3 regions of the Priestia sp. AB genome follow, and region 3 is predicted to be linked to each of the others. Evidence: riboswitches for the same ligand, from Rfam matches in the RefSeq annotation. Region 3 holds a riboswitch; each other region holds the start of a gene.
The links. A riboswitch is a leader RNA that binds a small molecule or an ion and turns the genes downstream of it on or off. The one in region 3 is predicted to bind cobalamin.
Positions count from the first base shown of each region.

Region 1: linked by a shared signal. The riboswitch ahead of POF52_RS12245 (ABC transporter substrate-binding protein) and the one ahead of POF52_RS21065 ((2Fe-2S) ferredoxin domain-containing protein) in region 3 are both predicted to bind cobalamin.
Region 2: linked by a shared signal. The riboswitch ahead of POF52_RS23180 (HoxN/HupN/NixA family nickel/cobalt transporter) and the one ahead of POF52_RS21065 ((2Fe-2S) ferredoxin domain-containing protein) in region 3 are both predicted to bind cobalamin.

Region 1 is NZ_JAQMYN010000003.1:500,248-508,234, reverse strand. Features, by position in the region: gene POF52_RS12255 (YpjP family protein) at 307-909, shown strand; gene POF52_RS12250 (thioredoxin family protein) at 1,098-1,412, shown strand; cobalamin riboswitch at 1,504-1,636, shown strand; gene POF52_RS12245 (ABC transporter substrate-binding protein) at 1,895-2,854, shown strand; gene POF52_RS12240 (adenosylcobinamide amidohydrolase) at 2,943-3,551, shown strand; gene cbiB (adenosylcobinamide-phosphate synthase CbiB) at 3,556-4,542, shown strand; gene cobD (threonine-phosphate decarboxylase CobD) at 4,517-5,596, shown strand; gene POF52_RS12225 (bifunctional adenosylcobinamide kinase/adenosylcobinamide-phosphate guanylyltransferase) at 5,593-6,153, shown strand; gene cobS (adenosylcobinamide-GDP ribazoletransferase) at 6,150-6,923, shown strand; gene POF52_RS12215 (histidine phosphatase family protein) at 6,881-7,495, shown strand; gene POF52_RS12210 (bifunctional adenosylcobinamide kinase/adenosylcobinamide-phosphate guanylyltransferase) at 7,447-7,872, shown strand; gene POF52_RS12205 (cob(I)yrinic acid a,c-diamide adenosyltransferase) at 7,869-7,987, shown strand, end outside.
Region 2 is NZ_JAQMYN010000009.1:89,854-97,840, forward strand. Features, by position in the region: gene POF52_RS23150 (lipase family protein) at 1-36, shown strand, start outside; gene POF52_RS23155 (DinB family protein) at 62-550, opposite strand; gene POF52_RS23160 (hypothetical protein) at 897-1,223, shown strand; gene POF52_RS23165 (type 1 glutamine amidotransferase domain-containing protein) at 1,184-1,708, opposite strand; gene POF52_RS23170 (DoxX family protein) at 2,014-2,436, shown strand; gene POF52_RS23175 (M20 family metallopeptidase) at 2,506-3,669, opposite strand; gene POF52_RS23180 (HoxN/HupN/NixA family nickel/cobalt transporter) at 3,899-4,696, opposite strand; cobalamin riboswitch at 4,830-5,012, opposite strand; gene POF52_RS23185 (organic hydroperoxide resistance protein) at 5,118-5,537, opposite strand; gene POF52_RS23190 (undecaprenyl-diphosphatase) at 5,690-6,283, opposite strand; gene POF52_RS23195 (ABC transporter ATP-binding protein) at 6,429-7,361, opposite strand; gene POF52_RS23200 (ABC transporter permease) at 7,363-7,987, opposite strand, start outside.
Region 3 is NZ_JAQMYN010000007.1:153,639-161,625, forward strand. Features, by position in the region: gene cobK (precorrin-6A reductase) at 1-261, opposite strand, end outside; gene POF52_RS21055 (sirohydrochlorin chelatase) at 258-1,169, opposite strand; gene cobJ (precorrin-3B C(17)-methyltransferase) at 1,188-2,810, opposite strand; gene POF52_RS21065 ((2Fe-2S) ferredoxin domain-containing protein) at 2,824-3,204, opposite strand; cobalamin riboswitch at 3,307-3,486, opposite strand; cobalamin riboswitch at 3,605-3,783, opposite strand; gene POF52_RS21070 (hypothetical protein) at 3,930-4,088, opposite strand; gene POF52_RS21075 (M42 family metallopeptidase) at 4,347-5,384, opposite strand; gene POF52_RS21080 (cation:dicarboxylate symporter family transporter) at 5,493-6,764, opposite strand; gene brnQ (branched-chain amino acid transport system II carrier protein) at 7,151-7,987, shown strand, end outside.

The DNA.
Region 1 (7,987 bases), on a different contig from region 3:
TTTTTTTATGAATTTCATCTAAAGTTCATAAAAGTATGATATATTTTTGAACATAAAAATACTTTTGTGTTTAAGCATCCAGCAAAAAAGGAATATCTTGTATAGGTTTCCGCTCGGTGTGACAACCTCAAACAGAAGAAGGAAGGTGCTAACTAAAAAGTCTTCGAATGCCCGTAGGCAGCATAAATGAATAAGCAAATATAGGTAAAAAATTAATAAGTATGTTACAATACCTAGTGAGTTATGACAATGAATTTTACGATATGAAAAGACCATATGGGAAAAGATGAGAAAGGAAAGATACGAATGCCTAGATGGATAAAAAGAATGCTAGTTGTATTTATTACAGTATTTACATTTGGGCTTGTCACTCCACCAGAATATTTATACGTTGATGATGCAAAAGCGGACAAGCAACATAAAGCAGGGTATGTAAGAGAAACAACTCCTGTCACAGCTGTTATAGAAGATATTCATTTGCCATATGAAGAACCAAAATATGAAGACGTTTCATCATTTGTTACGTATGCAATGGAATCAGCTGAAAAACAGTCAGTGGAAAAATTCGGAACAAAAATTGGACCTGTCATTGAAGATGAATTTCGTCAAGCAGTGTTACCTAAAATTGAAGAAGTGCTGACCGACATTGGCACTGAACGTGAACAGTCAATTCAGAATCTCGAGATAAGCGAGCATCCTGCTGCTGGCTACGGTGAAAAGATTTTCCATGTATATGACCGGGAAACCGGTCAGGACTTAATACGATTTCATGTACGGCGTGAAAATCCTCCAAAAGATGGATACTGGTTTAATTTTCACTATCATGCGGCTGCAGATAATTTTCAGAAGCATTATGATTTAGGGAAAATTTATTGGAACCGAAACATGCCGCCTAAATGGTTTAGTTGATAATAGACACAACATTCTGCGATTTCGAAATGTTAGCTTTTTTAAGCTAGCATTTTTTTACGTCTAAAACCGTTAGGGTCTAAATAAGCTGAAACATTAGCACAACGATAAAAAAATCGTTTATAATGAAGTCAGACTTCTTACCATAGAATAGTGAGAAGGAACGAATAGATGCTGGAGGTAACACAATGAAACAATTTACGGAAGAAAAACAATTTCGCGAACAAATTAAGAACGAAACACTAAGCGTTGGGATTTTTACGACAACGTGGTGTCCTGATTGCAAACGTTTGGATATGTTCATTGATGAAATCGTTGATGAAAATACAGATAAAGCATGGTTTAAAATTGACAAGGATGAGTTTGAAGAACTTTCTGCTGAAAACAATGTAATGGGTATTCCTTCTCTTCTTGTATATAAAAACGGTGAAAAAATTGCACACTTGCACAGTGCAAATGCTAAAACGCCTGAAGCGGTCCGTGAATTTTTAGCAACTCTTTAATCCCTTAAGCTGCGAGAGCATTCTCGCAGCTTTTTTTTGTGAGAATGGCTATTTCCATTTTTCCATGAGTGGGGTATACTAGGACAAGTGAATAATCGTAAAGCAATAAGGTCTCAATTTAAAGATTGAGTGAAAAGGGAAGTCTGGTGAAAAACCAGCGCGGTCCCGCCACTGTAAGCGCTTTGTGCGTAAGTCAGGAGACCTGCCTTATTGTTAGCTGTGAAACCTTCGAGGAAGGGTGAAGCAGGGTAATGAACATACATATCAAGTATAGTGAACGGATTCTTTTCCTGCTTATCTTGACGTTACCTGCTTTGCTTTCAATTGAAAGTAAAGCTTTTTTATTTTGAAGCTGCCGGCGAGCAGTATACATAGTCAAAGCGGAAAAACGGGATAGCGCTGCTTTTTGCATGATCATTTGCTTTTTCTTTAACGTGGAGGTTTCGTATTCACAATGAACAATATATAGGGGGAGTATTTAGATGAAAAAATGGCTTTCGTATTCCATTATTGCACTGTTAGTCATCGTACTTGCTGCATGCGGTGCAGGCAGCCAAAGCAACAGTGATAAAAAAACGAAGCAAGATACGGCACAAACGTCACAAGCTGCATTTCCAGTGAAGGTAAAAGACGCGCGTGATAAAGAAATTACGTTGAAAAAACAGCCTAAGAAAATTGTTTCCTTAATGCCAAGTAATACGGAAATTGTATATGCCCTTGGCCTTGAAAAAGAATTAGTCGGTGTTACAAGCAACGATGATTATCCTAAAAGCGTAAAGAAAAAAGCGCAGGTAGGAGATATGAACGTTAATGCGGAAAAAGTTATTGCTTTAAATCCTGATTTAGTGCTGGCACACGCTTCAAGTATGGGCGTTTCGGATGAAGTATTTAAACAAATTGAAAGTGCGGGTATTCCGGTATTTGTTGTAAAAGATTCAACAACGTTTGATACGGTTTATGATTCTATTACGCAAATCGGTAAATTAACAGGTAAAACAAAAGAAGCTAATCAAACAATTAAAGACATGAAAGAAAAAGTAGCTTCAATTGAGAAAAAAGCAAAAACGATTTCAAAAGAAGATCGTAAAAAAGTATGGATAGAGGTATCAGGAGCTCCTGAGATTTATACAACAGGAAAAGGTACGTTCATGAACGAAATGCTTACTATGATCGGTGCTGATAACGTAGCGGCTAGTGAAAAGGGTTGGGTTAAGTTTTCTGAAGAGCAAGTTGTTAAGTTAAACCCTGACGTTATTATCGCAACGTATGATGCAGATAAAAATGAGATTATGAAGCGTCCCGCTTGGAGCAGCATGACTGCTGTAAAAGAGGGTAACATCGAGAAGGTTGATCAAAACAAAATCAACCGCTTAGGACCTCGTATTGTAGATGGCTTAGAGGACTTAGCAAAAGCAGTATACCCTGAGGTGTACAATAAATAAGAAGAGGGACCATATTCCAGTTCGAATTGAAAAGGGGATTGGTCCCTTTTCACATCTTAAAATTGAAGAACGGCCTGCGCTTTTAATCATGAAAACCGAGACTTCTTATAAAACATACAGCTCAGGGGTTTTAGGAACAGGCATTACGGAAACGGACACCTTTTACAATCGATTTGTTCACAAAGACTATTATTCAGATACTCCTTCTTTGGAGTATGAGCAATATTTGATGAAAGAAAATGTGCGCCATGAGCAAATCGTAGGGTTAATGACAGCCGTTTGGTTAAAAGAAAGAGAGATTTACTGTTATGAAGGCTACGGAGTAAGAGTAGCTTCCGTGATAACGGCTGGAGTAGGAAACGCAGTAGATATTACAGCTGACGAAGCTGTCCCGTTCTATTCTTCTCCCGGTACAATTAATATGTTTTTTTTCGTGGAAGGTACGCTTACGGATGCAGCGTTTTTACAGCTTTTTATTGCGGCCACAGAAGCTAAAACAAAAACGCTGTCACAGCTGGGTGTCATAGATCCGGCTACAAAGACGATTGCTACGGGAACATCTACGGACAGCATCTCAGTTGCAGCGTCTCGGCAAGGACCATTATATGAATATGCAGGCTCTATGACCGCTTTAGGGCAAGCGGTAGCCAAGCTGGTGAAAATAAGCTTAGAGCAGGGACTTAAGGGAAAGAGGTGAAGAAATGAGTATTACACAAGCGATAATTGCACACATGACGGCCATGACGATTGCTTTACTAATTGACCGAATTATAGGCGATCCTGAAAATTGGCCGCATCCCGTTCGCTGGTTTGGCAAATGGATTTATTGGATAGATTCTAGATTAAATAAAGGTGCAGGAAAACGATTTAAAGGATTGCTTCTTGTGATAAGTATGGCTGTGCTCGCAGGAGCTGTTCCCTTTTTGTTCCTCCATGCTTTGTACGGAGTTCATTTTATAGCAGGTGTTTTAGTAGAGGGCGTAATGATTGCGACTACTATATCCACTCGTTCTTTAAGCGAAGTTGCCTATAAGGTACAAAAGCCGCTTCAGCTAGGAGATATGGAGAAAGCTAGATATGAAGTAAGTATGATTGTGGGACGAGATACAGATCGTTTGTCAGAAGGAGAAATTGCCAGAGCGACGGTAGAGACCGTGGCTGAAAATACAAGTGATGGTATTACAGCTCCGCTTTTTTATGCATTTATAGGAGGAGGAGCCCTAGCCTTTTTTTACCGAGCTATTAACACATGTGATTCGATGGTTGGGTACAAAAATGACCGCTACTTTCTGTTCGGCTACTTTAGTGCAAAAACCGATGACGTATTAAACTATATTCCAAGCCGGTTAACTGCAGTGGTGATGACGGCTGTTAATGTAGCAAAAAGCCAGTATTCTCTTGGGCATGTAACGAGTTTGATTAAGCGTGATGCTAAGAAACATCCCAGCCCAAATAGCGGATACGGGGAAAGCGCAGTGGCTGCTCTGTTAGGTATTCAACTCGGCGGGCTTAATACATATAAAGGCATAGAATCTAATCGTGCAAAAATGGGTGAACCACTCATTCCTCTGCAAGCCGGTCATATTGAACAAGCTGTTTTCATTATGAAAAGGACGGTCTATGCTACGTGGTTATTATATCTTTTGTTAGGAGGAGTTATTAGTGCTATTACCTACACATGGAGCTAATCCTAATGTCTTTTTAAAAGCAATAGGGGCCGAGAATTTGTCGCATATAAAAGACTTTAGCGTGAATACAAATCCTTTAGGGGCTCCCCTTGTGCTTCACGAAAAGTGGAACGAATTCAAGGGTGCAGCGTTTAGCTATCCTGACCCTCAAGTAACGGAGCTGAAAAATAAACTTGCAGCTCATCATCATGTTTCAGCTGCTCAAGTGCTGCCTACAAATGGCGCCGCTGAAGCGTTTTTCCTTATTGCTTCGTTATTTTCAGGAGAGAAAGCAGGGATTGTACAGCCGACTTTCGTTGAATATGAACAGGCAAGTAAAGCTTATGGATGTGAAGTGACATACGTTCCTTTAGCTGAAGAAAATGGCTGGAGCTGGGATATAGAGTTGATTATGAGCATTCTTCCGGACATAAAAGTACTGTGGATTTGTCATCCAAATAATCCAACGGGCGTTATGTATAGTCATGAGGAATGGATGAAAGTAGTAAAAGCTGCTGCCCATCATGGTACATACTTAATGATTGATGAGGCATTTATTGATTTTGTCGAACATCAGCCTTCATTTGATTCTCTTATTCTGGATTATGAGCATATCATTGTTGTGCGTTCCATGACAAAGATGTTTAATATTGCCGGGCTTCGTCTTGGCTATATTTTGGCAAATGAAAAAATCATTAGCAAGATGGCTAAAAAGCAGCCTCCTTGGAGTGTAAATGGATTGTCGCAGCAAATAGGCATGATATGTGTGGATGAAAAAGATTTTGTAAAAGAAACCGTACATTATATTAAACAAGAACGGGAACGAATCTTGAGTCAACTAAAGGAATGGGGGCTTTTGGTTTCTCCTTCTCAAACAAACTATTATCTTTGCAGCGTTCCGTCTTCTATTAAAACGCGCGAATGGCTTGTCTATTTGGCAAGTCATGGCGTGGTAGCTCGTCATACCGAAAACTTTCCATTTTTAAATGGACGCTATATCCGTTTGGCTGTGAAAACGAAAGAAGAAAATGACTATTTACTTAACGTAATCAAACAAGGACTTGATGAAATATGATCATCTTTATTAGCGGAGGCGTTCGAAGCGGAAAATCAAGTGCAGCGGAGAGCATGGTTCAAACTTTTTGTACAAAGCGCGCTGTTTATATTGCCACAAGCAGGCAAACAGATAAGGAAATGCAAAAACGCATCCAGCTTCATCAAAAAGAACGCCAAGCAGCGAACACGCCTTGGGTAACGATCGAGCAGTCTGTAGATTTACAACAAATTCTGCCAAATCTTCAAAGTGATGATGCTATACTTTTGGATTGTGTCACGAACTGGCTTGCCAATGAGCTTTTTTCAACAGAAAAAAGGTGGCAAACAAAAGAAGGGAAACAAGCGGTTTTTCGTCATATGACAGAAACGCTCGATAAGCTGTTTGCGCAGTCTCAGACGGTTGTGCTAGTATCTAATGAACTGTTTGAAGCGGGTGTGTTAGAAGAGCCCACATATAGCTATATGAAGATGTTAGGGGAATTACATCAGTATATTGTAGAAAAAGCAGATGTGGCTATTTGTGTAGAAGCGGGAATCTATCGTTTTAAAAAAGGAAAGGAATGTGTAGATATATGAAAGAATGGATAGCCATACTACGAATTTCTCTCCAGTTTTTTACGATCTTACCACTGGCTAAAACCGTTCAATGGACTGAAAAAAGAACGGCAAGCTCACTTTTTGTGCTGCCTTGGATTGGTATGTTACTAGGCTTGATGTTTTATAGCTTTTTACAGCTGCTTCAATCTTCACCTATCACTACGATTGTTGATAGTATTTTAGTTTTGCTTTTACCGCTTATCTTAACGGGTGGCCTTCATTTAGACGGCTGGATGGACGTAAGCGATGCCTATTTTTCTCATCAGTCAAAGGAAAAAAAACTGCAGATTTTAAGTGATCCGCACGTTGGGTCTTTTGCTATTCTTTCTCTTATGGTTCTGCTGTTGCTGCGTTTTAGTGCGATCTATGAATTAGTGTCTCTTTCTTCTTTATCAATTTGGGCATGCTTAATTGTCTTTACCCTTCCAAGAATTGGAGCAGCCTTTTTATTGATGAGAGATAAGCCCGCTAAAGATACGGGTCTGGCTGCTTATTTTCAACAAGGAGTCACCAAACGGTCTATTTACGGATTTATCATTATGAGCCTATTCTTAGTTGCTATTTTCATTATTTTTATGGACAATAAATTCATTATTCTTTTCTTTGCCGGTTTTTTATGGCTCTGGATACGATTTTATCGTTCGCAGTTTGGTGGCGTAACAGGAGATGTTATAGGGGCAACCATTGAAGGAGGAGAAACATTTTTATGGATAATTCTTTGGTTATCACATGTATTCGTCACGGCATGACGCTTGAAAATCAACAGAAAAAATATATAGGTTGGAGTGATCCGCCTTTAAGTATAGAAGGGAAAAATGAATTGAAAGAGCTTTTTCTAGAACCTCAGCTCGTTATTTCCAGTGACTTAAAAAGAGCGCTAGAAACAAGTGCAGTTGTTTTTCCAAAATCTCAGGTGGTTAAAAGTAAAAATTGGCGTGAACTGCATTTTGGAGATTGGGAAGAGAAGACGTATGAAGATTTAAAAAACATACGGGCGTATAGAAATTGGATTGATCACTGGACAGAACATACGCCTCCGAATGGTGAAAGCTTCTCAAGCTTTTCAAACCGAGTTTGGGCAGCGTGGGAAGAAGCGGTCGATTTGGCGGCCAGTCAGCAATTGCGTCACATTGCTATTGTTTCGCACGGCGGACCACTGCGTTTACTTGCATCCCATTTTAAACAGACAGCGTCGCTTTGGGATGTTTCTTTTTCTTATGGAGAAGGTTTTTCAGTAGCGTGTACATACAAACAGGCAAAGGAGAGAAGAACATGCATTTCGTATTCGGCGGTGCATTTACCGGCAAAAAAAAATGGGTGAAGCAGCATTATGCCAGTGAGTCGGTAAAATGGCATTGTTTGTATGAAGACCCTGTTTTACCAGCGCTTGAGTTCGAAGAAAGTTACATAGTGCTAGAAGGATTTGAGCACTATGTTAAGGAATTAATACATAGCGAGCTGGAGTCTCCGCACCTTGTTGTTAAAAAGTTAATACAGAAGTGGAGAGACAGCGGTGTATGGGAAAAGTTAATAGTGATTGGAACTGAAGTCGGCAAAGGGATTGTTCCTTTAGATCCAACAGAACGGCAGTGGAGAGATGAATGCGGGTATGCGTATCAGCATTTAGCGGCACATGCCCGGAAAGTAGATCACATTTGGTACGGAATTGCTAATCGATTGAAGGAGGAAATGCAATGAACATTTACACAAAAACAGGGGACAAAGGGCAGACAAGCTTAATTGGAGGACGAGTAAATAAAGATGATATTCGAGTGGAAGCATACGGTACGATTGATGAGCTAAATGGCTTTGT
Region 2 (7,987 bases), on a different contig from region 3:
ATGATGTCGGACTATCCTATTTTGGTCCAAAAATAAAAAAACAGGCGGACTGCCTGTTTTTTTATGCACCAATTGCTGTTTTGATTTCTTCTATTTGTTCTTGATGACGCTTTTCATGATAGCCAATAAAATCAATCCACTGCTTTAAATCCATTAACCCAAACACAGGGTGTGGAAATGATTTTTGCTTTAGCTTGTCTTCACTTGCTGTTTCTTCTAGCTCTATTAAAGCTGCTCTTGATTCTGCCAGCTTACTCTTCATTTCTTCTAATGTCTGCTTTTCATTAGAAGGCGTAACTTGAGCCGGTGCATCTACTTTTCGCGAACGGTCTACCGCTAAATGAAACGGCTTATCTTCAGTCGGCTGATCCACACCGTTTTCTAACTGATCCTTTACACGTGAAACAATCATGCGCTCCATCAAATATAAATGTTCTAATACTTGCATAACGCTCCATGTATTAGATGCTGGCTGTTGATTTAATTGTTCATATGTTAATGATTCTACACTTCTCAATACATCATTTCGAAACTGTTCATTTTTATTCATTTTTCATCCTCCTCTAGGATTCCTCTAACTTATCGTATCAAAAAACTCTTCCATATAAAAAAGATATCCCTTTATTTAACCATGTTTTAGCTGCAATTGTTTCACGTGAAAAAATCACATTTTCTATTTGACATAGATCAACTGAGGTGTTATATTTAGATTTCCGGCTTTTCTTTAAGAGCTGGACATAGTGAAAGTAACTTGAAAGGATGTATCGTACAATGCAAGGTAAAAATACTGGCATTCGACACATGTCTTTGAACAAAACTTATTCACACTGGATCGGCTTCGGAGCCGTAAGGATGCAAGAGAGGTAGGGCTTGCGTCGTTTAGGTTAATCGATCATGTGGAAAAACAAACCGCGGCAATGGATGAAATCCATGCAAGCACAATCAATGCTAATTGTGCCCTAACAACAACGAAACATACAAAAACCGTAATCATGGATTTTATAAAGAAAGTAATCATTTTGTTTTTACACTTGCAAAAGCAAGTTACTGATAAGAAACACGAACAAAAGCGAGCAGATGCATCTGCTCGCTTTTTTAATGATACTTTTTTATTTACTTTATCATTTCTTTTTTTAGCGGATCTTATAAAAAAGCCAAAACCAATGTGGTTTCGGCTTTTTTCTTATTGCTCTGCTAGTACATCAGCAAATGCTTTTGCATAAGGAGGAAGGTCTGGCGGACGGCGGCTTGAAATAATGTGGCCGTCGATTACGACTGCTTCATCATGCCAAATAGCTCCCGCATTTTCCATATCATCTTTGATTCCTGGCGTACTTGTTACGTTTCGGCCATCTAAGATTTTTGCAGAAATTAATACCCATCCTGCATGGCAGATTTGGCCGATTGGCTTTTGCTGTTCATCCATATGACGAACCATTTCAATTACTTCAGGATAGCGGCGCAGTTTATCCGGCGCCCAGCCCCCAGGTACTAAAATAGCGTCATATTCAGCTGGATCAACATCTTTAAACGCGTAGTCCGCTACGGCTGGAACACCATATTTCCCCATGTACGTTTCGTTTGCTTTTTCTCCAACTAAGTGTACTTCTGCTCCTTCTTCTCGAAGACGCATCACTGGATACCATAGTTCTAGATCTTCAAAGTCTGCACTAACAAGCGCAATAACTCTTTTATTTTCTAAACGCATCGTAACACCTCCGCCATCAGTATAGCATGTTGGAGAATAAGATTGAAAATAAGGGACTAAATTGTACATAATTAAAGGATTTTTCAAGTGCTCTTCAGAAAATTTTCGTATGCCAAATGGTCTAATTTTATATTTTCACTTGACTGAGGACAAACATCACACTACAATTTGTAGTGTGATGTTCATAATGTTGTAAAATTATCCAAATAAGAAAGACTTTCTGATTTAATTGCTACATTTCTTTTTTCGGGCTTTTACACTACATAATGTAGTGTTTTTCAAATACACTTAAAGGGGGAAGTAAAGTGAATAAAAACGTCGAAATTGGTTCACTTATTATTCGTTTAGTATTAGGTTTTACATTTTTAGTACACGGCTTTCAAAAATGGCAAGGCGGGATTGAAAATACAGTAGGGTTCTTCGATAGCTTAGGAATCCCTGGTTTCATGGCATATATTGTTGCAACCATTGAACTCGTAGGTGGGATTCTTATTATTCTTGGCCTAGCAACAAGAGTCGTATCTGCTTTATTTGTGGCAGTTATGCTTGGCGCCATTTTTACAGCCAAGCTTAAAAGCGGATTTGTTGGCGGGTTTGAGTTTGATATTGCCTTAATTGCCATGTCTGCTCACTTATTTCTTGCAGGAAGCCAGTTCCTTGCTCTTGATGCAGTGGTATTCAAAAAGAAAGAAACTGCCTTTTCTCTTCAAGAAGAAAGCAGTAAATAAAAAAAGAAAGCTTATACTCTCCCAATATAAGCTTTGAGATTAGTCCCCGCCGTTTGAGGCGGGCTTTTTTTATATTTGCAGCAGCAAATTCGCAAATAAAGAAGAACGCTCGGACAACGTATCAATTTGAATATGTTCATATTCCGCATGTATTCCTTTTCCGCATGCTCCTAATCCATCCAAGGTGGGAACACCAATGGCCGCTGTAAAATTGCCATCACTTCCGCCGCCCACAGCTGCTTCTTCCAATTTCATACCCAGTTTCGCCGCGATTGACTGAGCGCATTCAAATAGCTCTTCCGTTTGTTTAGACTTGACCATCGGAGGACGATTCATACCTCCCGTTACTTCGAGCTTAATCCCTTTTAAAATGGGTGTTAAATTCAAAATAATATCCGTCATGCGTTTTGCTTCTTCTTCTGTAGAAACACGTAAATCCACGTGCGCTTCTGCATATTCCGGCACTACATTTGTACCGCTGCCTCCCGTAAATGTCCCAACGTTCACCGTTGTACCTTTTTCATAATCTGTTAAGCCCTGCAAGAAAATCACTTGGCGCGCCAGCTCTTCAATCGCATTGATTCCTTCTTTGTGGTGATTACCCGCGTGTGCTGCTCGTCCCCATACTTTTACGGTGAAAATCCCCGCTCCTTTGCGCGACGTTTTTAACGCACCTGAACCCGCCACCGCCGGTTCCGCTACTAGCACTGCTTCACTTCTTTGTGCTTCTTCTTCAATGTATTTTTTAGAAGAAATTGACCCAATCTCTTCATCCGAATTGCAGAAAAACACAATTTTTTTATCGAGCGATAAGCCAAGCTCTTGAATCGCTTTAATCGCCCATATAGATTGGACAATGCCGCCTTTCATGTCTAAAATTCCCGGACCGTACAGCTTGTTTCCCTCTGTTCTTAGACTCAGCCTTCCCTTTTCCCATACCGTGTCAAAGTGACCGATAATTAAAAGCTGCTTTTCTCCTTCTCCAATCGTAAATTTCAAATGGTTTCCTACTTCTTTTTCTTCTATGATTTCGTACCCTACCCCTAAACGCTTTTGAAATAGCTGCGTTAGATACATTCCACACTGATCTACTAACTCTTTGCTGTAGGACGGTGATTCTTTTTTCACAAATCCGACTAAATCTTCAAGCATCTCTTGTTCGTGTTCTTTTAAATAACTAAATACATTTTGTTCTACCATTACCTGACTCAAATCAATTCCTCCTCCAAACAACCCCTGCTGCTTGCATTAAATGCTTTTATTTATCGTACGTATAACTATGTTCTACGTTTCACATAACGATCTTAAATTATCCTTAATTATAATGGTTTTCAGACAATTTTCCATCCTTTAAATACAGATAATACTTTAACTTATTCATAACCGACCGAAAATAGCCATAAACTTCAACAAATTCATACAAAAAAGCTTCAATCTTCAACAGATTAAAGCTTTCGTTTGACTAATTGACATTTATTTTAATATTTTTCCCTTTTGACTTCACACTCACAAAAACAAACATAGACACTAAAAAAACAAACAGAATAACGCCAACCATTTCAAAGTTTACTTCGGCCCATGGGTTAAAGAAAGTGAATGCTAAATAGAACGACACACCATACGCGAGGACAACAATAACCCAGCCCATCAAGCGAGAAGCAGATTGTCCAAATTTACTCGATTCATTCACCATTTTATGTACAATCAATGAATCGATTGTATCTGTTAGCATCATACCAAACATAAACACTAGTCCCAACAAAAGCGGCGTATACTTGCCTGCGTTCCCTACAGCTAGAGACCACACGGCCGTTTGACTGACCGTTTCGGCTGCTAAAGCGAACAATGCTCCTACAAGAATAATTAAAAAAGGATTCGTTGTTCCTTTTGCGATTTTTGGAATAAACTTCCCTTTTAACCCGCTCAGCTGAAACTCTTCCTCTTTATTTTTGGTTCGAAGCAAATGATATGTGTTTAATGTCCCGATTAGAAAGAGAGAGATAATGGATACCCAAGATGCAAAATGATCGAAATACGATGGAAACGTAAAATTCTTCATCACTACGCCCAGCACCCCGGCCGTGACGGCCACCATTCCTCCGTGACCTAGTGAAAACAGCGTTCCGACCCACGGGGCAAAACGGCTGCCCATTCGCCAATTATATCGAGTTTGGCCATCAATAAAAGCTAAGTGATCTGCATCCAATCCGTGCCTGATTCCTAATAAAAAGACAAGTAAAAAAACTGATAAACCTTCCATTTCCTACACTCCTTTTTTTAAAATAAAACGTAAAAAAGCCTCAATTCTATAGAAATTGAGGATGTGTCGGCATATGAAAATAAACAGCAATTGCTCACTGCGTACCTTGATACACCGCCTCTTTCCTAGAAGAGTCAAGTGTACAGAATAGGTAGGTCTCCTGGCTTGAGATCATCATTTTCTACCGCCTTCCCCGTTTTGAGTGACGATAAGATAGAAAACTCCCTGCTTACAGTGGCTGGACCGCTCGAGATTTGCACTCGATTCCCTGTTACCTCTTACGCTATGTAAGAGCACCTAAACTGTGCGAATAATTCATTTTCTTCTTCATTATACTAGTACCGCTTACAAATGAATAGAGAAAATTCAAATAGAAAAGCCCTGCTAAACTTTACATGCTTAGCAGGGCTTTTTAAAGCAATTAAACTACTTCTACCGTTACGTCTACGTTACCGCTGATTGCTTTTGAATACGGGCAGTATGAGTGAGCTAGGTCTACATATTTTTTCGCTGTTTCTAAATCTAAACCTTCGATATGAGCTTCAAGCGCTACTCCAATTTTCACTCCTTGATCAGCTTTATCGGGAAGCAGCTGAACAGTAGCTTTTACTTCACTGCTTTTGATTTCTACGTTATGTTTTTTTAACATAAATTCTAACGCGCTGTTGAAACAAGCACTGTATCCAGCTGCAAACAGCTGCTCTGGGTTTGTTGCTGTTGTTGCTTCTCCACCAAGCGCTGGAGGTGTTGCAACGTCTAAGTTAAAGATGTTATCTAAAGAGTGAACTTCTCCTGTTCTTCCACCTGTGTTAACGACTGTTGTTTCGTATAAAGCTTTCATGTATAAACCGCTCCTCTTTTTCATTAATTTTATTAAAAGTTTTTTATTTATCATTTCTGTAATTTAATTTTACACAATTTAATTTTAAAAAACAAGTATTAAATACATTAAAAATTTCCCAATAAAAAAAGCCGCGTATTTGCGACTTTTTCTTAATAATATTGAGACTGTTCGTCATAAGCAGATTTCCGAAAAATAGACAAGTTGGTAATAGCTCTCATCAGTTTCGTATTAAAAATAACATAATGAATAAACAGCGCCAGCACGCAGCCTAAAACGGCTCCTGTTAACACATCGAATGGATAGTGAACGCCAACCCATACGCGTGAAAAGGCAATGAGTACGCCCATGACAACCCACATGCGCCCTGAACGTTTGAAATGCAGCCAAATGGTAAAAGTGATAACTAATGCAGATGTAGCATGATCGCTTGGAAATGAAGAATTTGCGGCGTGATCAATAAGCTGATTCACGTGGTGAGAGATAAACGGACGATCTCGATAAGCAAATAAACTAATCACTTTATTGATAATGACTCCTGTGGCACAAGCACACAAAGCTTGAAATGCTACAACACGGCTGCCGTTTTTATTAATAAGTAAAAACAAGCCGAGTAAAACGATAAGTACATACTGGGCATAATCTGCAAAGAATACCATCAGCGAATCTAGAGGCTTTACGTGTGAGGCATACTGATTCACCGTCTGGAAGATGGTATAATCTACTGAATTAATAGCTGATAACATAATCGAAATCCTTTCTTATTTTTAAATGTCATTAGCTATCTTATCAGTTTCTTGAGAAAATGAACATGTTTTTGTCAGAAGCTTCCTAACTGGTATTTATAAATAATGTATTCAGGCTCAATAGTAAATCAACGCCTTTCGCCCATTAACTCACCTGTGAGTGATCCACAATATTTTTTTGCAAAAAGATCTCTTCTAAAGAAGGTTCTTCGACGTGAACTTGATAAATGTCAATGCCGCATTGAATCAATTCGCGAATAATAAGAGGAATATTTCTTTCTTTTTGAAGCATCACTTTTGTGTACATGCGATGGTATTCAACTTCGGGACTCAACGTACGGAAAAACTGTTGAATGTATTCTTTTTGACTGTTTGGATAAGGATCATGTTTGATCATCACCGTTTTTTTCGCTTGATATTGAAAGCGCAGCTCTTCCATTGTACCTTCTATTAAAATGACCCCATTTTTCATAATCGCTACACGCGTACAAATCTTCTCAACTTCATTTAAATTATGAGACGTCATAAAAATCGTCTTGCCTTGATTTTGGAGTTCTCTTATTAGTTCATGAATGTGGAGAGCAGATTCAATATCTACTCCAGAAGTTGGTTCATCTAAAAAGATAAGATCTGGGTCTGTTACAATTGCTTGAGCAATTCCTAACTTCTTTTTCATTCCAAATGAAAACTTTCCAATTTTCTGATGGTCATGTCCTTCTAATCCTACTTTCTTCAGTACATTACTACAGTGTTCTTTCGAAAAACGTTGGCCGTTTATCTTTAAAAAATAGCGCAAATGATTGAGCGCCGTCATCTCATCATAAAAGTTAGCACAGTCAGGAAGCACACCTATTTTCTTCTGAAGGTCTAAATCAATATCACTCTGTCCCAGCAGCGTAAATTCTCCTGCTGAAGGAAATGAAACACCGGTAAGTATATTAATAAATGTAGACTTTCCCGCACCGTTTCTTCCTAAAAACCCGTAAATTTCTCCTTGTGGCACCTGTAAATTAATACCGTTAACAACTGTATTAGATCCATATTTTTTAGTTAACTTACTTGTTTCAATAGCATACATATTATACTTCTCTCCTTTTAAAACTCCAAAGTGCCGTACCTAAACAAAGTGCTGCAAAAATAAGAAGAACTGTTAGATACCCTTTCTCCAGCTTTAAATAGTAGTAGGGTGTCACATACTTAAACCATGCAATGTACGCTTTTGATGAAAATATGCTCCATCCACTCAGTACCGGTAGAACAAACGATAAAATAATTGATAAAAACATAGTATGAGTTGGGCTTGGCATTAAAGCTGAAAGCATTAAAACAAATGAAATGATACAAACGGTAAATAGCAGGCACTCTAAAAATATATAAAAAGAAAAATGATGCGAAATAAACGCAATCAGTAGAAATGAAATAGAGATACAAACAAGCCAGAAACAGCAAATACCTAAGAATTTCCCTAGTACAATACGCTCTCTTGATGTTTTGGTAACTAAAAACCTTGCTGTTCTTGTTTTAATTTCTTGATTAATAACATTATGAGAAAGACTTGAAATAAATAAAGGTCCGAACCCGAGAAGCATCACCAAAATTCCCCCGTTGGCTCCATCTTGAATCTGTGCACTCGTCAGTTGACCTCCAAGTTGACTAACTATATGGGCTATTCCATAGGAAGCACCGCATACGATTAAAATAACG
Region 3 (7,987 bases):
AGCAGCCGCGCCGATAGCATTTTTAGATGCTTCTTCTGCAAAAGGATGACTTGCATCCACAATAGCTTTTACACGATGTTCGTTTACAAAATCCATCATATCTTCTTTTGTGAGACGTCCAATTTTCACTTTCACTTCTGCACGCTGTAATTCGATAGCTGCGTTTTCGGTTACAACCGTTGCTGTAACCTCATGACCTGCTTTTTTCACTTGCACGGCTAATGCACGTGCATCGCTAGTTCCGGCTAACAATAAAATCATTTTAGCTCGCCGACCTTATCTTCATGATGGTCGTGGTCATGATGGTGATCGTGGTGATGGTGTCCGTGATCATGGTCATGATCGTGATGATGATGGTGATCAATATGCTCCATAATGCCGAGGCGATATTGACACGTATCGCAGTTCATTTTCACTTCACCTTCTAATCCTTCTTCAGCACGTTCTTTTAAAATTGTCTGCAGTTTTGGGTGAAAACCGAAATAGCCGGCGAGCTTAAACTCAATGTTTTCATGCTGCATTTTATACTGCTTCACCATTTCTTCCAAACGCTTAATTAGTACTCCTGTAAATAAGAAATACGGGAGAATAACCACTTTTTTAGCGCCCAGTTTTAAGCATCGCTCTACCCCTTCATCAATCAGTGGAGCAGTTACGCCCATAAAAGAAGTTTCAACGATTTTATAGTTTGTTTTTTCCCAAAGAAGACGCGTAATTTTATATAAATCACTGTTTGCATCAGGATCACTTCCTCCTCGCCCTAAGACGATAACAGCCGTGTCTTCAGCTGGAGTTTCTAAATTCTCTCCTGATTCTTGTAATCTCGTTTTTAAAATTTCAAGGGCTTCTTCATGAACGCCAATGGGACGTCCGTATACGAAGTTTACGTGTGGATATTTTTCCTTAGCTTCATCTATAGCCGCCGGAATATGTATTTTAGAGTGGCCAGCAGGCAAGAGCATAATTGGAATTACAACTACATCTTTTGCTCCTTTTGCCACACATGTATCAATGCCTTGACTTACATTTGGGCGTTCAAATTCTAGAAAACACGTTTCTACTAAAATAGATGCGTCCCAATCATGCTTCATATTCGAAATAAATTCGCGAATTTGATCGTTCCCTTCAGGATCTCTGCTTCCATGACCGACAAATAAAACTGATTTCATATAATGCCCTCCTATTTTTTAATCTCCACACGGAGCTGGTTCTACTTTTATTTTTGGTGTTATATCTTGATAGTCGAACCCATAAACATTCTTCACACGCTTAAAGAATTTATGAAATCGCTCATTAGGATGACCTTTTTCTTTATATTCATGGACAATGTTCTCGACTATTTCAACAATGTCATCAGGTGCTATGCCTTCCGCCACAATTTGACCTGAATGCGCATTGCGTCCCACCGTTTTAGCTCCTAAAAATAAATCAAACGCACCTTTTCTATAGACAATGCCGATATCTTCTTGAACTGCGCCATAGCAGGCCATACCGCATCCATTAATACCAAGCTTCAGCTCTTTTGGCATGTCCATTCCCCCGAGGCGTTTTTGTAATTCTTCCGTATGTGGAATAGCATCGCTTTTTTCTCCGTCACAAAAATCACACGCTTTGATTGTGAACACATCTCCGACCGGAGATAGTAAAAAGGAAGCTGCTTGGAGCTTTTTAATAATCACATCTGGCTGAGTCGTTGGGATTTGCAGTTTGATTTGATGGTCAGGTGTATACTCCATCGTACCTTTTTCACCAACAACTTCTGCTAGTGTTGTCATTTGAACAGGCGTGAATTTCTTATTTGCAAGTCCTGGACTAACCGCCACTTCGAAAATAGACTGTATTGGCTGATGTACGACCGCAGAAGTAGGTTCACCTAAAATTGCTTGAAGCGCTTCTTCTGCAAGAGCTCGTGAAGTTGCTGTTTCTTCTGGTATGGTCTGAACTGCTTCAATAGCTGAAGCTGTTTGCTTTACAGTCTCTTCTTGATCGAGAGCCCACGGTTCCGCTTCTTTTCGAAGTCGCTGATGCGGTCTTAGCGGCTGCTCCGTTTGGTTAAGGGTATATTTCCGCTGATATCCGCGCGGTGTAATCATTAAATCGTCGTAAAAAAACGTAGATGAATTCCCGACAACAACGGTAGTCAGCATGCCAATTTCATGATTTAACATGTCTTTTAAGTTGGTCATTACGACTTCTTCACGGTCACGATAAGCGCTTTTCACAAGACCAACAGGCGTATCAGGAGAACGGTACTTTAATAGAATCCTCTGTGCTTCAACAATTTGTCTTGTTCGTCTTCCGCTTTTTGGATTGTAAAAAGCCACTACAAAATCTGCTTGTGCAGCTGCTTCGATTCTTTTTTCGATTAGTTCCCAAGGCGTAAGGTGGTCACTTAAACTAATTGTACAAGCATCATGCATCACGGGCGCTCCAAGGAGGGATGCGCATGAATTAATAGCCGAAATGCCAGGAATTACTTCCAGCTCTACGCCCGTTTCTTTTTTCCAGCCTTTTTCAATCAACACTTCATACACAAGGCCTGCCATTCCATATACTCCTGCATCTCCGCTTGAAATGACAGCCACGGTTTTTCCTGCTTCAGCTTGCTTTACAGCTTCTTGTGCACGGCTTACTTCTTCGGTCATTCCCGTACTAATAATTTGCTGATTCGTTAACAGTCCTTGAATTAATTCCACATAGGTTTTGTAACCGATGATCATATCACTTTCTTGAATGGCTTCTCTTGCTCGCTGTGTAATATGTTCAAAGCTTCCCGGCCCAAATCCGATAACTAACAGTTTACCTTTCATGCTAGCTCCTCCTTTATGCGTTACTTTTTACTTTATCAATTCCTTCTATGGAGTCACTGTTTTCCGGAGAAACGAAACCATTTTGATCATATTCATAAATAAGCGATTCCTTTATACTGCAGCCTCCTGCTAAATGTTCTTCGACAATCCGGTGAGCCACGGTTTCAGTGACCTGCTTGTACCAGTCTCCTGAAGGATACACAATAGCTACAGGAGCATCTTTGCATCGTCCGTTACAGCGTGTACGCGTTGTATGCACCGTTTCATCCAAATCCAGTTCCGTCACTTTATTTCGAATAGCTTGGGTGGCTTCTTCTCCACCTTTTCTCATACAGCTGCTTCCATTACAAATCAATACGTGATGTTTTGTTCCATTTAAGTTCCACGTCGTCACACTCATTCGCTCCTTTACTAAAAAAAGCGCCTCTATCAATGATAGAGGCGCAGAAAAATTCAAACTAAGTTTTTGCACTTCCACCTATATCCCGTAGGGTAAGCTTCGCATTAAAAAAAGGCTGGTTTCCTGACTTCGATTCATCACTTGACTGCGCCTTCCCGAATACAGTGGCATATGCAATCAGCTCATCTTCACAGTGGCGGGTACCGCGCTGGCTTCACACCAGACTTCCCATTTAACGCAATGTAAACATTGCGCACCTTTTTTGCACGATATGTAGTTTTACGACATGAGAAAAACCCGCTTCGCTAATATGCGAGCGGGTAAAACGTCAGAATAAGAGTGTACACGAATGCCACTTTAAGCCAACGTTTCCCTTCCCGCTCCCCGGAGAAATAGAAACTTCACAATAAAGACAGGTCTCCTGACTTGTGTATCATTCTACTTGAGAACCTTCCCGTGATTTTTCCACAGTGGTTATACTCGTTCGTCCACACTTACAGTTGCGGGGGCAGTACTGGTCTTTCACCAGTTTCCCTATTAAGCCTTCTTGGCATCTTTACTGTTGCTGTTTGATATATATGAACCTTTTAAACTATCAGAATAATAGAAGTAACTACCATATCATAGCGTACATTTTTTTTTATTTCAACTCTATTCTTTTCGAAAGATACAAGCATCTATAAAAAAACAAGAGCATAAAGCCAGCTCTTGTTTTTTCATTATATAGCAACTAATGTTAAATGAGGATCGTTATAATACACGACTTCTGAAAGAACTTTACAGCCATTTGTTTTGGCAAAAGCTTCTCTCGCCTGCTTTTCAGTATCAAATTCAAACATTTTCATTTCTTTTCCAGCATATACCGTCAGTACCCACATGAAAAGATTCGCCTCCGATTATTGTAGTGATCGCTATATCCACATTATGACGAAACCATTTCCTTTTGAAAACCCATTCTACAAAACTTGTCACAAGAAACTTTTAAAAATTTAAAAACATTTTAACTTCTGTAAATGAACAAAATGTACAAAAGGTTTAAGCAGTATTGTACTTTTTTAAGAAAGGAAAGTACAGACATCACAATCCCTTTCTGCTCTTTCCTTTGCATAAAAATACACTAATTAAATATTCCTTTCTTAAAGCAGAACCATGTTCGACTGCACATAGTAATAGAGAAGCTTATACGTATGGTTTAATGAATCTTGATGCGTTCTCTCAAACGCATGAGAAGAATCAATTCCTGGACCAATTAAGCCGTGTACGATATCGTGTCCGGCACGAATCGCAGCAGAAGCATCTGATCCGTAAAACGGATAAATATCTAATTTGTACTGAATATCATACTGCTTAGCTAGCTCCACCAAATGCTTTCTCAAACCGTAATGATATGGGCCGCTTGAATCTTTTACACAAATAGACACGGTGTATTCATCGGTAGATTGTCCATCTCCCATAGCACCCATATCAACCGCTAAGTATTCTACTGTTTGAGGCGTAATGTTCGAATTTCCTCCGTATCCAATTTCTTCGTTATTTGAAATGAGAAAATGCGTAGTGTATGGCAGTTCGATCTGTTCTTCTTGAACTGTTTTCATGAGCTGAAGCAATAAAGCTACGCTTGCTTTATCATCGAGATGACGAGATTTAATAAAACCGCTTTTTGTTATTTCTACACGAGGATCAAACGAAACAAAGTCGCCGACTTCAATTCCAAGGCTGCGAACATCTTCTGCGCTATGTACTTTTTCATCCAATCGAATTTCTATATTTTCTTGATTTCGCTCAGCTTTCCCTGCATCTTTATACACATGAACAGATGTTTGATGCATAAGGATGGTTCCTGTAAATACTTCTCCTGATGAAGTTTCAATTTCACAATATTCTCCTTCAATAGAATTGTAGCGAAACCCTCCAATCAAGTCGATTTTCAGACGTCCACTCGATTTGATTTCTTTTACCATAGCACCTAATGTATCGACATGAGCCGTCAGCATGCGGTGGTGATCTGTATCTTTACCGGGAATAGAAGCGACTAAGCCTCCTTTTCGATTGCGATACGTTTGAATATTTAGCTCTTTTACATAGTCTTCGACAAATGAAATTACCTTTTCTGTATTTCCAGAAGGACTGGGAATCGAAACAAGCTTTTTAATTAACTGAACAGTTTCCGTCATTATGACACTTCCTTTGTCTCTCATTTCTTTTATTTTACCATATGTTTCAAAAAAGATAACAGTCAGCTCCAAACAAAACAAGCCGGGCAGCTGCCCGGCTTGTTTGTTTTAAGCTATGTTTGATTTCTTTAATTCGTTTGTGTAATTTAATGATTTTTGCTTATCAAATTCGCCTTCAGACTTCGACATCACAATTGCAGCTAAAGCATTTCCTACTACGTTAACTGTGGTGCGCATCATATCAAGAATGCGGTCAATTCCTGCAATAAATGCCATGCCTTCAAGAGGGAAGCCCATAGATTCAAGTGTAGCAAGTACAACTACAAACGATGCCCCTGGTACACCAGCCATTCCTTTTGAGGTTAACATTAGCACAAAAAGGAGCTGAATTTGATCCATAATGGAAAGGTCGATGCCGTACATTTGAGCAATAAACAGCGATGCCAGCGCCTGATAAATGGTTGAACCATCTAAGTTAAACGTGTAGCCCGTTGGAATTACAAACGATGTAACCGACTTAGAACAACCGAAGTCTTCCATCTTTTTGATAAGAGAAGGTAAAACGGCTTCTGAACTTGCCGTTGTAAATGCAAGAAGCAGCTCGTCTTTTAACACTTTTATGAGCGTAAACATGCTTGTTCCAGCCATTTTAGCAATAATTCCAAGAACCACAAGCACAAAGAAAATCATGGTGAAGTAAACGGCGAACACTAATTTTCCTAATGGAATAAGTGATCCGACACCAAACTTTATAATATTAACACCAATAAGTGCAAATACACCTACTGGAGCAAATTTCATCACCAAATTAGTTACCCAAAACATCGCATCCAAGACGCCTTCAAAAAAGGCTAAAACAGGTTTTCCTCTCTCTCCAATCGAAGCTACGCCTACACCAAACAGTACGGAAAATAAAATGATTGGTAAAAGATCGCCTTCTGCTACCGATTGAAAGACGTTTGTCGGAACAATATGAAGAAGCTCTTGAGCAATCCCTGTACTTTCAGACGTCTTTGCCGTTGTCTCATATTGAGAAATATCGCTTTTTTCAATATGTCCCATATCAACCCCTGCACCAGGGTGGAATAAGTTCGCGGCAATAATCCCCACTACAATAGCAATGGTTGTAACAATTTCAAAATAAAGAATTGTTTTTCCGCCAAGCTTACCTAATTTTTTGATATCGCCTACTCCTGCGACCGCTACGATTAATGCTGAAATCACGATCGGTACCACAATCATCTTAATTAAATGAATAAATATGTCTCCAACCGGCTGTAAAATAGAAATGGCTGTATCGCTTCCATAAAAAATAGCACCTACAGCTACGCCTAAAATCAGTCCAATTAGAATCTGAGTTGCTAGACCTAACCTTTTCACTTTCTTGCTCCTTTCGCACAGTTGACTTTCATCCATCGAGCATATGCAGTTCCGCGAACCGTGTATAAATATACATCCTTACAGCACCTTATGTAAACAGTTCTTTACTAAAAGGATGTAAGGCCGCACATGCGAATTTTTAAAAGCCACGGTTCTGTTTTATCATATCAAATAATTGTTGTATATTGAGATTTTTTTGCTAAGTATTTTTCTATTTTTGCTATTTCAGCGAATAAATTAAAAAAATAAAATTTTATATTGAAATATGCATTTTAGGTTAGTATAATACGATACATGTTTATTTTTATTATTCGAATATAAAATTCTGAAAATTTTAATTATTCAACACGATAATAAAAAGCATTTATAATTTTGGAGGTTTTAACGTGTCAAACAAAGTTCCTTTTTCATTTATAGTGGTTATTGGCTTTATGCTTTTTGCCCTATTCTTCGGCGCAGGTAATTTAATCTTCCCTGCAATGTTAGGTCAGTCTGCTGGAAGCAATATTTGGTCAGCAAACGCTGGATTTTTAGTAACGGGTGTAGGTCTGCCTCTTCTAGGCGTTCTCGCATTTGGTTTTTCCGGAAAAGAGGATTTGCAGTCTTTAGCTAGTCGCGTACACCCAGCTTTCGGTATTATCTTTACTACGATTTTATACTTGGCAATCGGACCGCTTTTTGCGATGCCAAGAACGGGAAGCGTTTCGTTCGAAATTGGCGTTAAGCCTTTTTTATCAGAAAATCCAGGGCATCTTCCCCTTATCATTTTCACGGTAATTTTCTTTACTATTACCTGCTTTTTTTCGCTAAATCCTGCGAAAATTGTCGATTTAGTAGGGAAAGTTTTAACACCTATTAAATTAACGTTTATTGGAATATTGGTAGTTGTAGCCGTTGTGAACCCAATTGGAAAATTTGAAGCACCAAGCGAAGCTTATACAACACACTCATTTTTTAAAGGCTTCCAAGAAGGCTACTTAACAATGGATACACTAGCATCATTTGTTTTTGGAATTATTATTATTAATGCAATTAAAGAAAAAGGAGCAAAAACTAACCGACAAATCATCACAATTTGTGCAAAAGCTACGGCTATCGCTGCCGTTATTTTAGCTCTTATTTATAGTGCATTGTCCTATATGGGTGCTTCAAGCGTATCAGAGCTTGGACGTCTTGATAACGGAGGTACGGTTTTGGCTGAAGTATCAAATTACTACTTTGGC